Gemmatirosa kalamazoonensis: one gene and its partner. Each later gene encodes a partner of the first gene's protein in a complex. Links are inferred from orthologs where the notes say so. Each region holds a gene or a part of one and is shown on either strand. Other genes may lie near its edges.

What was found.
Region 2: the proteins of J421_RS15795 (region 1) and smc are in contact, whole or in part, in a crystal structure (PDB 3ZGX), measured with the Bacillus subtilis proteins. The link is inferred for Gemmatirosa kalamazoonensis from one-to-one orthologs.

What each region holds. Positions count from the first base shown.
Region 1 is NZ_CP007128.1:3,656,849-3,662,333, forward strand. The notes cover bases 1,448-4,359. They hold J421_RS15795 (segregation and condensation protein A), read left to right. Parts: upstream 1,448-2,459; coding sequence 2,460-3,260; downstream 3,261-4,359. Other genes in these bases: rpsT (30S ribosomal protein S20), read right to left, coding at 1,448-1,600; J421_RS32125 (site-2 protease family protein), read left to right, coding at 1,789-2,463; scpB (SMC-Scp complex subunit ScpB), read left to right, coding at 3,235-3,783; J421_RS32820 (hypothetical protein), read left to right, coding at 3,799-4,167. In the rest of the region: J421_RS15780 (dihydroorotase), read left to right, coding at 1-255; J421_RS15785 (hypothetical protein), read left to right, coding at 338-1,255; more of rpsT, read right to left, coding at 1,352-1,447; J421_RS32825 (pseudouridine synthase), read left to right, coding at 4,683-5,420. UniProt on the Bacillus subtilis protein: Participates in chromosomal partition during cell division. May act via the formation of a condensin-like complex containing Smc and ScpB that pull DNA away from mid-cell into both cell halves.
Region 2 is NZ_CP007128.1:3,415,242-3,421,897, forward strand. What follows is about bases 823-4,905. They hold smc (chromosome segregation protein SMC), read right to left. Parts: upstream 4,557-4,905; coding sequence 1,023-4,556; downstream 823-1,022. Other genes in these bases: J421_RS14755 (hypothetical protein), read right to left, coding at 823-1,020; J421_RS14765 (SPOR domain-containing protein), read right to left, coding at 4,562-4,905. In the rest of the region: more of J421_RS14755, read right to left, coding at 1-822; more of J421_RS14765, read right to left, coding at 4,906-5,902; J421_RS14770 (SPOR domain-containing protein), read right to left, coding at 5,899-6,656. UniProt on the Bacillus subtilis protein: Required for chromosome condensation and partitioning.

The DNA of each region.
Region 1 (5,485 bases):
GGGGTGATCGACTACGCGACGCTGGTGGAGAAGATGGCATGCGCACCGGCGCGCGTGTTCCATCTCCCGGGCGGGACGCTGCGGCGCGGGAGCCCCGGCGACGTGACCGTGTTCGACCCCGAGCGCGAGTGGGTGGTGGACCCGACGCGCTTCCGCACGAAGGGGCGCAACACGCCGTACGCCGGGCAGACGCTGCGCGGCCGCGCGGTGTGCACGATCGTCGACGGTCGTGTCGTACACCACATGGGCGCGTGACGTGGCGCACTGAGCGCGCGCGCCGCGCGCTATATTCCGCGTCCCACCGACGATACCGGCCGCCCGGCCGGGAGAGGCAGCGATGACCAACGCGATGACGGTGCCCGCGGACGAGATCCGCGGGCTGATCGAGGAACGGGAGCGCTACGAGGGCTGGCTCACGGCGCTCGAGGCGCGCCGTGGCGCGACGCCGGGGCACGTGTTCGATCGCGTGCGCGCCGACTACGACACGCGGCTGCAGGGCGTGCGCGATCGGCTCGCCGAGCACGTCGGCCCGCTGCAGGCGGCGGAGGCCGACCTCGCGCGGCGCTACGACGAGGTGTCGCGATCGCTCGGCGAGCGGCAGGACCAGCTCGCGGAGCTGGAGCTGCGCACGCTGGTGGGCGAGTTCGCGGCGGACGAGGGGGAGCGCCGCGTCCAGGAGGCGGCCGCCGCTGTGCGAGAACTGGATGGCGCGCGACGGAGCACCTCCGAGGAGCTGACCGAGCTGCGCGCGCTGCTGCAGCGGGCAGGTGGTTCGCCGAGCGGTCCGTCGCCCGAGGCGCCGGTCGCGCTGACGGGCGAGATCCGCGGCCCGGCGGCTCCGGCGCCCGACGCGGCCGCCCCCGCCGCGCCGGCCGCCGATCGCATGGCCGAGCGTGCGGCACCGAGCGGGCTCGCCGACGCGTTCGACGCCGCGGCCCGCGACGAGTTGGCGCCGCCGGCGGCGACGACCTCCCAGGCCGCGCAGACCGCGCCATCGACACCTGCCGCGGATCGCCGGGCGGCCGGGTGGCCGAGCGGGCAGCAGGTGGCCGGCGCGGCGGACGACGAGAGCTTCGTCGGCACGGGCCAGCGACTCGACGCGCTCGCGGCGTCGCTCGGCGGTGCGGTGGCGCCGCCGCCGGCGGCGTCGGGGGCGGGGCAGGAGCGCACGCTCCGCTGCCAGGACTGCGGCGAGATGAACTATCCGACCGAGTGGTACTGCGAGCGGTGCGGTGGCGAGCTGGCGGCCATGTGAGGCGGGCATGCGAGCGGAGAAAACGCGGCGGGGTCCCTCGATCGAGGGACCCCGCCGCGTTTCGTGACCCGGTGTCGTGGCGCTAGGCGCCGAGGCTCACTGCGCGCCGGCGGCCGTCTTGCGGGCGATCTGCGCCTTGTGGCGCGCCGCCTTGTTCTTGTGGATCAGGCCCTTGCGGGCGGCGCGGTCGAGCTGGCTGACCGCGTTCAGCTTGTCGGCATCGGACGCGCCGTCGGCGCGCCCCTTCTTGAGGGCGGTGCGGAGCGCCGAGCGCTGCGCACGGTTGCGCACCGCGGCGGCGCGCGACTTCCGCATGTTCTTCTTGGCGGACGCGATATTCGGCACTTGGGAGTTCTCCTGATGTGTTGGCGCGCGGGTCACGCGAGCCTCGAAGGCTACCGACCGAGGCGGTGCATGTCAAGGCAGGACAGGCAGTTGGCGCATCTCACCGGTTTGACCCGCGGGGGGCACCCTCGATAGGTTTCGCGCTCGCCGCCGCCGTCCGGCGCGGCCGGCACTCCCGGGGCTTCGTCTTGAACCTCACCGACCTCCTCATCGTCGCGCCCGTCCTGCTCTTCTCGATGGTGGCGCACGAGTACGCCCACGGCTACGCCGCGCTCCGGCAGGGCGATCCGACGGCGTACCAGCTCGGCCGGCTGACGTTCAACCCCGTGAAGCACATCGACCCGTTCATGACGATCATCCTCCCCGTCATGACGGCGCTGACGGGCGGGTTCATCTTCGGCGGGGCGAAGCCGGTGCCGGTGGACCCGCGCAATTACCGCAGCTATCGGCGGGGCGACATCATCGTGTCGCTGGCGGGGATCGCGACGAACCTCGTTCTCGCGGCGGTCTGCGCGGCACTCATCGTGCCCCTCGGCATGCTCGGCCGCGCGCTGCCCGCGGCGACGACGTCGCTCGCGATCCTGCAGGAGATGATGCGGGCCGGGGTGATGTTCAATCTCATCCTGGCGTTCTTCAACCTGCTGCCGATCCCGCCGCTCGACGGCTCGCACGTCGCGAAGTACCTGCTGCCGCCGGCGTGGGGGCTGCGATACGCGCAGCTCGGGCGCTTCGGGTTCCTCATCGTGCTCCTCTTCCTCACGGTGGGGCGCGGCGTGCTCGCGATCTGGATGGCGCCGGCCGGTGCGCTGAACGCGGTGGCGACCACGCTCGTGTCGCCGTACCTGCTGCCGAACCCGCTGTGAGCGACGACGAGCGCCTAACGTGGGGCGATGCCCCGGTCGTCGAGCCGCGCGACGCCCAGCCGCAGCAGGTCGTCCCGGGCACCGGCGCGTTCGTCGTGGAGCTGGCGCAGTTCTCCGGGCCGCTCGACCTGCTGCTCTCGCTGATCCGCGACGAGCAACTGGACGTCTACGACATCCCCATCGCGCGGGTGGCCCAGCAATTCCTCGCGCGCGTGAAGGAGCTCGGTCTCGACGAGGCGGCCGACTACCTCGAGATGGCCGCGCGACTGCTGCGCATCAAGGCGCAGCTCCTGCTGCCGCGCAGCGGCGACGAGGAGGCGTGGGAGGATCCGCGCGCGGAGCTCGTGCGGCGGCTGCTCGAGTACCAGCAGGTGCGCGAGGTCGTGGAGCACCTCGACCGACTCGGCGAGGATCGACGGCAGCGCTTCACGCGCGGATGGAACCCCGCCCTGGCCGCCATGCTGCCGACCGGCGCGCCTCCGCTCGCGCTCTCGCTCAGCGAGCTGCTGTCGGCGGTGGACCGCGTGCTGCGCACGGCGAAGGAGCCGACGATCCACGACGTCGTGCCGCGCGCGCTCGACGTGGCGAGCGCGATCGTGACCGTGCGGAGCGTGCTCGCGCTGCGTCGGCGCGCGCGGTGGACGGACGTCGTCGGCGCCGACGCGGAGCCGTGGCAGATCCTCAGCGTGCTGCTCGCGCTGCTCGAGATGGCGAAGCTCGGTGAGCTGCGCCTCGAACAATCACGACCCTTTGCCGTGGTGGAGATCGCGAGTGACGTCGCTGGCGAAGCTGCTTGAGGCCGCGCTGTTCGCAAGCACGCGCCCGGTGCCGTACGACGAGCTCCGGGCGCTCGACGCGTCGGCCGACGACGGGGCGCTGGAGGCCGCGCTCGAGGAGCTGCGGCAGCACTACGACGACCCGGACGACGGGCACGCGTTCGAGCTCGTGGAGCAGGGCGGCGGCTGGCAGCTGCTCACGCGGCCCGAGTTCACGGAGGCGATCGAGCGCGCGCAGCTCGCGCAACGGCCGCAGCGCCTGTCGGCCGCGTCGCTCGAGACGCTGGCGATCATCGCGTACCGGCAGCCGATCGGGCGTGCCGAGATCGAGGAGATCCGCGGCGTGTCGGTCGGCGGCGTGCTGAAGATGCTGCTCGAGCGCGGGCTCGTGGACGTCGTGGGTCGCTCCGAGGGGCTCGGGCGGCCCCTGCTCTACGGCACGACGCCGTTGTTCCTCGAGCAGTTCGCGCTGCGCCACCTCGACGAGCTGCCGCGGGCCGACGAGCTGGCGGTGGCGTTGCGCACGGAGCCGAAGCCGGTATGAGAGAACGTCCGACGGGTGGGGGCGGCCGCGACGATCGCGCGGCACGCGACGAGCGGCCGGCGCGGCCGGCGCGGCTGGCGCGCGGCGGCAGCGATCGCGTTAGGCGGAGCGACGACGAGGAAGATCGCGACGTGCGTCCGCCGCGAGGCCGCGGTGGAGACGTTAGGCACGGTGCGCCGGCGCGTGGGGCGCCGGCACGCGGCGGGCCGCCGCGCCAGCGCGACGAGCGGCCCCGGCGCGACGCGCGAGGCGACGCGCGTCGCGAGGGACCGCAGGGGCCGCGCGGACCTCGTTCGTTCGGTGCGCGCGACGCCGGCGAATCGCGCGAGCGGTTCGGGAGCGAGCGCGCGCCGCGCGAGCGTCCGCGGCGCGAGGGGGCGGTGAGAGAGCGACCGGGCGGACAGCGGCCGGGCGGACAGCGGCCGGGCGGACAGCGACCCGTCAGAGAGCGACCGTTCGGGGAGCGTCCAGTGCGCGAGCGATCGTTCGGGGAGCGTCTACCGCGCGAGCGATCGTTCGGGGAGCGACCGACGCGCGAGCGATCGTTCGAGGAGCGGTCGTCGCGCGAGCGACCGTCCCGCGAGCGACCGGCTCGCGAGCGACCGGCTCGCGAGCGACCCGCGCGCCCGCGGCCGTCGGGGGAGCGTCCGCCGCGTGAGCTCACGGCGCGCGAGCGTCCCACCCGCGACCACTCCGCGGGCGAACGTGCGACACCCGCACGCCCAGCCCGGGATCGTCCGACCCGTGAGCGTCCGACCCGTGAGCGTCCGACGCGTGAGCGTCCCGCGCGAGAGCGTCCCGGGCGCGAGCGTCCCGCGCAGGAGCGTCCGGCGCGCCGTGCGGCGCCCGCGGCGCCGCCTCCGCGCCTGGAGCCCGGCCGCCCCGCGGCGCGCGGGCCGATGCGCATCCAGCGCGCGCTCGCGCGAGCCGGCGTGTCGTCGCGCCGTGAGGCCGAGGCGCTCGTCGCGGCCGGACGCGTGCACGTGAACGGGACGCCCGCGACGACGGGGCAGGTGATCGACCCGGCGCGAGACCACGTCACGCTCGACGGGAAGCCTGTCGCGGCGCCGGTCGCCGCGCAGTGGCTCGTGCTGAACAAGCCGACCGGCGTGCTCACCACGCGGAAGGACCCCGAGGGCCGGCCGACGGTGTTCGAGCTCGTCCCCGACTGGCCGGGGCTCACCTACGTCGGTCGCCTCGACTTCATGACCGAGGGCGTGCTGCTCCTCACCACCGACGGCGACGCCGCGCACCGCCTCACGCATCCGAGCTCCGAGGTGGAGCGCACGTACGTGGCGCTCGTGCGCGGCAACGCTCCCGAAGCGGTCCGCATGGCGCGGCGCGGCATCGAGCTCGAGGACGGGCTCGTGCGGCCGGTGCACGTCGACGCGCGCCCCGCCGGCGCGCGCCGGTGGGAGTTCGAGATCACGATCGCCGAGGGGCGCACGCGCGAGGTGCGGCGCGTGTGCGAGGCGCTCGGCCTGCAGGTGGAGCGGCTCGTGCGCGTACAGTTCGGCCCCGTGCGACTCGGCGCGCTGCCACCAGGAACGACCCGCGCCCTCACGGTCTCCGAGCGGCGCGTCATCGAGGCGCTGGCGCGCGCCGACGGACCAACGGGCCGCAGCCACGACCACTGAACGACACCGCACGACCATTGCGTGGCCGCCGGGCGAACCTCCGGCGGCCACGAGGGTATCGGCGG
Region 2 (6,656 bases), 240 kb from region 1 along the record:
GCCCCTGAAGCGCACGAGGTAGACGCCCTCCGGCGCGTACACGCCGCGGTCGTCGGTGCCGTCCCACTCGAAGTGCGGGTCGCACCCCTCGTTCGTCTCGGTGCGGCCGCGCCCGTAGCGGCCCGGGGGCAGCGTGCCGTTCACGTCCGCGTTAGGCACCAGCCGTCGCACGTGCAGGCCGCGCAGGTCGAACACGTCGAGCTCCACGGTCGACGCGTTCTTCAGGTCGAACCAGATGCACGTGCCCGGGCGGGTGATGCCCGGGAACGGACTCGGGAACGGCGGCGACATGTCCGTCGTCGCGACCGTCTGCATCGGGTCCTCGATGAAGAACGTGCGTGCCGCGGCGATCGTGGACTGGCCCGAGCGGGCCAGCGTGGCCTGCACGCTCCACGTGTACACCGCGTTCAGCTCGAGATCGACCTTCGGCACGAAGCTCGTGTCCGAGCCCACGTTCGTGAAGGAGCTGATCTGACCGAGGTTCGTGATGGTGATCGTGTAGTTCCACGGCCCCGGCGGCTCGTTCACCTGCGGGCTGTGCCAGACGAAGCGCGGCGTGCGCGTGCGCACCGGCTGACCGACGACGGTCGGCGGCGTGATGAGCGTCAGCCAGAACGGTGTGAGCTTCGGGCCGGTGATCGGCGACGCGAAGTTGAGGCCCGTCGTCGGGTCGGTGACGATCGCACGCGCGAAGATGCGCACGTTCTCCGGCAGCGCGCGCGTAGGGGAGACCGTGACGGCGCCGCCCCGCGCGAGCACCGTCGTGTCGAGCACGAACGGCCCGGTGAAGCGGAACGAGGTGTCGAGCTGGAACCGCGTCGGCACCAGGTCGCCGGCGCCGAAGCCGGTCGCGCTGACGACGAACGTCGGCGTCACGGAGCGCAGCGTGTCCTCGGGCGGCGGGGTGACGGTCACCACGGTGGTGCCCTGCGCGGCGAGCCACGCGGGACCCACCGCGAGCGTGAGCGCGCACACCATCCCCACGCCGCGCCGGACCGCGCGGCCCGTCGTCGAGCGCACGATCACGCCGACGCGGCCACGGCCTCGCTGCTCTCCTCCGCGTCCGCCCGTGGAGCGCCGTCGCCCTTGCCGTCGGCGTCCACCTGCTGCCCGCGCAGCCGCACGCTCACCAGCGACGACACCCCGGGCTCCTGCATGGTGACGCCGTAGACTGCGTCCGCAGCCTCCGTCGTCGTGCGCGGGTTGTGCGTGATGATGATGAACTGCGTCTTCGACTTGAACTGGTTCAGCATGCGCACGAAGCGGCCGATGTTCTGGTCGTCGAGCGGCGCGTCCACCTCGTCGAGCAGGCAGAACGGGCTCGGCTTCGTGAGGAAGATGCCGAACAGCAGCGACAGCGCCACCAGTGCGCGCTCTCCACTGGACAGGAGATGAATGCGCTGCGTGCGCTTGCCCCTGGGGCTCGCGTGGATCTCGATGTCGCAGTCGAGTGGACGCTGCGGATCCTCGAGCCGGATGTCGCACTCGCCGCCGCCGAACAGCGTCATGAAGATCTGACGGAAGTTCTCGCGCACCTGTGCGAACGTGGCGAGGAACAGCTCGCGCGCCGTCGTGTCGATCTCGCGGATCGCCTGCTGCAGCGCGGCCTTCGCCTGGGACAGGTCGTCGCGCTGCGCGGAGAGGAAGTCGAACCGCCGTACCTCCTCCTCGTGCTCCTCGATGGCGAGCGGGTTCACGACGCCGAGCTGCTCGAGCTGACGGCGCAGCTCCTCGGCCTCCTCGCGCAGCCCGGTGGCCTCGTCCTCGAGCGGCTCGAACGACGACAGCAGCTCGTCGAGCGGCCGCCGCCACTCGGCCTCCAGTCGCTCGCGCAGCGCCTCGCGCCGACCAGCGAGCTGCGTGTGCCGCAGCGCCGCGGTGTGCAGCTCCTCGGCGAGCGCCGCGTTCGCGCGACGCACGTCGTCGAGTGCGTGCTCGGCGGCGGTGAGCGCCTCGTCGGCGCTCGCGACCTCCTGCTCGGCGTCGGCGAGCCGCTGCTCGATGTCGCCCAACGCGGCCTCGCGCGACTCGAGGTCCATCCGCCACGCGCCCATCTGATCGGCGAGCTGGCTGTCGGCCTCGGAGAGCGTGCTCAGCTCGCGGTGCAGCGCCTCGAGCCGCTGCGCCGCGGTCGTCAGCTCCTGCGCGAGCCGGCGCTCGCGGTCCTGCGCGACCTGCATGCGCGCCTGGGCCTGCGCCTGCTCCACCTGCCACACCGTGCGCTCCTCGCGCGCGGTCTCCAGCGCGTGCTCGCTCTCGGCGAGCTGCGCGCGCGCGTCGGCGGCCTCGCGCTCGCGCGTGTCCGCCTGCTCCACGGCGATGCGTGCGCGCTCGTCGAGCGCGGCGAGCCGCTCGGCGAGCTCCTCGTCGCGGCGCACGAGGCGCGCGTCGAGCTGCTGCGCATCGGCGAGCTCACGCTCGGCGCGCGCGCGGCGCCGCTCGAGCTCCGCGCGCAGGTCGTCGGCACGCCGCGCTTCCTGCTGCGCGACCGTCGTCGCTTCCGCCGCGACCACCTGCGCGCGATCGGCCTCGGACACCGCGGTACGCGCGGCTTCGAGCTGTTGCACTGCCTCGTTGCGCCGTGCGTCGGTCCGTTCCAGCTCCGCGCGCAGCTCGGTGATCTCCGCGCGCCGGCGCAGCGGACCGGGCCCGCCGGTCTGACCCGGCAGCAGCATCGCGCCGCGCGCGTCCACGAACGCCGTGCCGTCGCCGAGCGTGCGCACACCGCCTAACAGCGCGCGCACCCACGTCCCCGCTGCCTCGGCCGCGCCGACCTGCTCGGCGAGGCCGCCCTCCGGCGCCGGCGGGATGGCATCGGCCGGCAGCAGCAGCAGCGGGCCCAGGTTCGCCGCCGAGTGCCAGTCGCGCACCGCGTCGGCGACATCGGTGTCGCGCACCACCACGGCGTGCACCGTCGCGCCGAGGTAGCGCTCCACGAGCGCCGCCGTCGTGGCGTCGGCGGTGATGAAGTCGGAGAGCGGACCGAGGATCGCCGCCTCGCCGAAGCGCGAGCGCTCCTTCAGCAGCCGCGCCGCCGCGGGCGCGAGTCCGACGCGGTCGCGCTCCAGCGCCTCCAGCCCGTTCACCTTGCCCTGCAGCGATGCGCGCGACTCGTCCACCTTCGCGACGTCCGCGCGCGCCGCGGCCTCGCGCTCGCGCGCCTGCCGCACGAGCTGCCGCGCCTCGTCGAGCGCCGCCTGCGCCTCCTCGGCCTGCGCGCGCGCCGCGTCGGCCGCCTGCGCGGCCTCGCCCAGCTCGCGGCTCGCGAGCGCGTGACGATCCTGCAGCTGCGCGAGATCCGCTTCCAGCGCCTCGCGCCGCTGACGCACCTCGGTCTGCTCGCGGCTCGTCGCCTCGCGGTCGATCTCGAGTCGGCGCGCCTGCTCACGCAGCTCGCGCGCCGAGCGCTCCGCCTGCTCGAGCTGCTGCCGCGCGCTCGCGACCACGCGGCGCGTCTCCTCCTCGAGCGCGGTGCGCTGCGCGAGCTCCTCGATCGCGACGCGCAGCGCCTCCTCGGTCTGCCGCCGCTCGTCGATCGCGCGCTCGCGCTCGGCCTGCATCCGCTCGCCTAACGCCTCGCCCTCGCGGCGCTCCTCCTCCGCGCGCGACCGGCGCGACGACGCGTTGCGATGGCGCTCCTCGGCGACGGCGATCTCGCCGCGCAGCGTGAGCACGTCCTCCCGCTGCGCGGCGGCGATGCGCGCCAGCTCGCCGCGGCTCGCTTCCGCCGAGCCGCGGCGCTGGTGCGCCTGCTCGCGCTCGCGCTCCGCCTCGCCGAGTCGTGCCTCCGCCTGCGGATTCGCCTGCTGCAGCTCGGCGAGCCGCGCGTCGAGCCGCGCGAGCTCGTCGCGCCACTCCTCCATCTCGCGGCCCGCGAGCGTGAGCTCGACGTTGAACCGCCGCGCCGTCAGCTCGGCGTGCCGCTCCGCCCGCCGTCGCTGCCGGGCGAGCGCGCGCACCTGCTGGCCCACCTCGTTGATGAGATCGTCGAGGCGCGACAGGTCGACCGTCGTCTCCTCGAGCCGTCGCTCGGCGGAGCGACGCCGGTCGCGGTACAGGCCGACGCCCGCCGCCTCCTCGAACAGCTCGCGCCGGTCGTCGGGGCGGTCCGAGAGCAGCGCGTCGATCATCTTGCTCTCGATGACGACGCCCGAGTCGGCGCCGAGCCCCGTGCCGCGCACGAGATCCTGGATGTCGCGCAGGCGACAGGGCGCGCGATTCAGGAAGTACTCGCTGTCGCCCGAGCGCGACAGCCGCCGCGTGATGACGACCTCTTTGAACGGCACGGGCAGCGTGCCGTCCGCGTTGTCGAAGTGAAGCGACACCTCGGCGACGTTCACCGGCTTGCGCGCCGAGGAGCCCTGGAAGATGACCTCGGTCATCGAGCCCCCGCGCAGCATGCGCGCGCGCTGCTCGCCGAGCACCCACCGGATGGAGTCGCTGACGTTCGACTTGCCGCAGCCGTTAGGCCCCACGATCGCCGTGGCCCCGCGGTCGAACACGAGGTTCGTGTGGTCGGCGAACGACTTGAAGCCGTGGAGCTCGAGCTTGGTCAACCGCACTACAGACTTCTCCCGGTTCGGTAGACGAGCGTCGGGACGACGCCCGCGGCTTGAAGTGCGCGGGCGAGCCACGCGGCCTGCTCCGGCCGCTCGAAGGCGCCGGCGTACAGCGCCACGGTGCCGTCGCCGCGCGACAGCGGATAGACGGGAACGTTCTTGCGCGCGAGCGCCTGCACGCGCGCCGGCGCGTCCTGCGCGGGGACGTGGTCGGCCACGAGCAGGGCGTACGGCGCGCGCACCGACATCCCGGATCCCTCGCCCAGCACACCGCGCTGGCGCAGCGCGCCTAACAGCGAGTCGGCGCCGGCCTTCGTCGCGAACGCGCCGACGAACAGTCGGTACCACGGCGCGCCGTCGTCCAGCACCGGCGTGAGCGCGGTCGCGGACAGCGTCGCCATCGTGCGCGGGTCGAGCAACGCGCCTTCGGGCGTGTTGGACGCCGCCACCATCACGGAGTACGTCACCGCGCTCGACGAGTCCGCGGGGTTCGCGACGACGAGCGCCGGCAGCGGACCGTTAGGCGCCGGCGCGGCCGAGTCCGCGCGCGTCGTGTCGCGCCGAGCGGCTGCCGAGCGCGCGGAGTCGGCGCGCACCGGCACGTCGCCGTGCACCGACGTGGAGCGCGACCACAGCCAAACGCTCAATGCGCCCGCGAGCACGACGGCGAGCAGCGCGTACACCGCCCAACGGCGCCACGCCGGATCGCCGGCCGGCGCGGTGGGCGCGGGCTCGGGCCGCGCGGCCGACGCCGTCGGCTCCGTCGTCGACGTGCGCACCGGACGGCGGCGCGTCGGCGCGATCACTGCGAGCGGCGGCGGCGCGTCGGCGAGGGCGCCCGATGCGTCGCCCACCACCACGCTGCCGTCGACCATCGTCGCGAGCGTGTCGAGCCCCGGCGTGTCGGCGTGCGCGACGAGGAGGAGCAGGGCACCGACCTCGCGGAAGCCGCTCGCGAGCCGCCGCCACCGATCGCTCGTGAACACCTCCTCGACCGCGACAGCCTCGCTGCCGCTCGGGAGCACGAACAGGTTGCCGGTCGCGTCGGCCGGATGCGCGATCTTGTTGAGCGACACGCCGTACAGGAAGCTGTCGGAGATCCCGTGCGGGTCGCTCTCCGGGTCGACGAGCGCCTGCAGCGGCGCCAACTCGCCGACGAGATCCGCGATCGCGACGCGACGCCGATCGGCCTGCGCGCGCGCCATGCCGAGCGCCACCCACGCCGCCGCGTCCGCATCGCGTCCGACGACGACCGCCGACGCGACCGCATCGAGCACGGGCGCCGCGCGGCGTCCCTCCTCGAGCCACGCGTCGCCGGCGGCGACCGGAGGACTCGCGCTCACGGGGCGCCCTCGTACAGCCAGTAGTCGTGTCCCGTCGCTCGGCCGATGCGCTCCGCCTGCGCGCGCGTCGCGAACGGACCGACGACGACGCGATACACGAGTCGACCGCGCCGCGTCGACGGGATGATGCGCGCGGCGATGTCGCGCGGCAGCTTGAGCCGGCGCAGCGTCGCCTTGGCTTCGCTTTCCGTGCGTGCCGCCGCGAACTGCACGGTGAAGCCCTTCGCCGTCGTCTCCGCCGCCTCGGCCTGCGGCACGATCGGCCGCGGCGCGTGCGTCGTGTCCGGTGCGTGTGCGGTGGTGTCCGGGTGCGGCGCCGTGCTGTCGGTCGCCGCCGCGGTGTCGGTCGGCGCGCTGTCGACGGGCGCCTCCGACTGGAACTCCACCGGCTTGTCGAGCCCCGCGGCGCGCGGACGGAAGCCGTTCCACACGACGAGGTGCCAGAGATCCGCGCCGCCGCCGTCGATCTTGCGCAGCTGCTTCAGCGACTGCCCGTCGACGAGCACCGCGTCGTCGCCGACCACGGTGAGGATCGCGCCGTCGGGGAGCACGAGCGGCAGGTCGGTGCGCCACGCGGTGCGCACCGTGCCCACGACCTTGTCGGTGCCGACCGCCACCACCCAGCTCGAGTCGCCGCGTGCCGCGCGCGCGAGCACGTAGCGGCCGAGCGGGTCCATGCGCAGCTCGGACGGTGTGCCCGGCAGCTCCACCGTGCCGGCGACGCTGTTGCTGTACCGATCGAGCACCTTCAGCG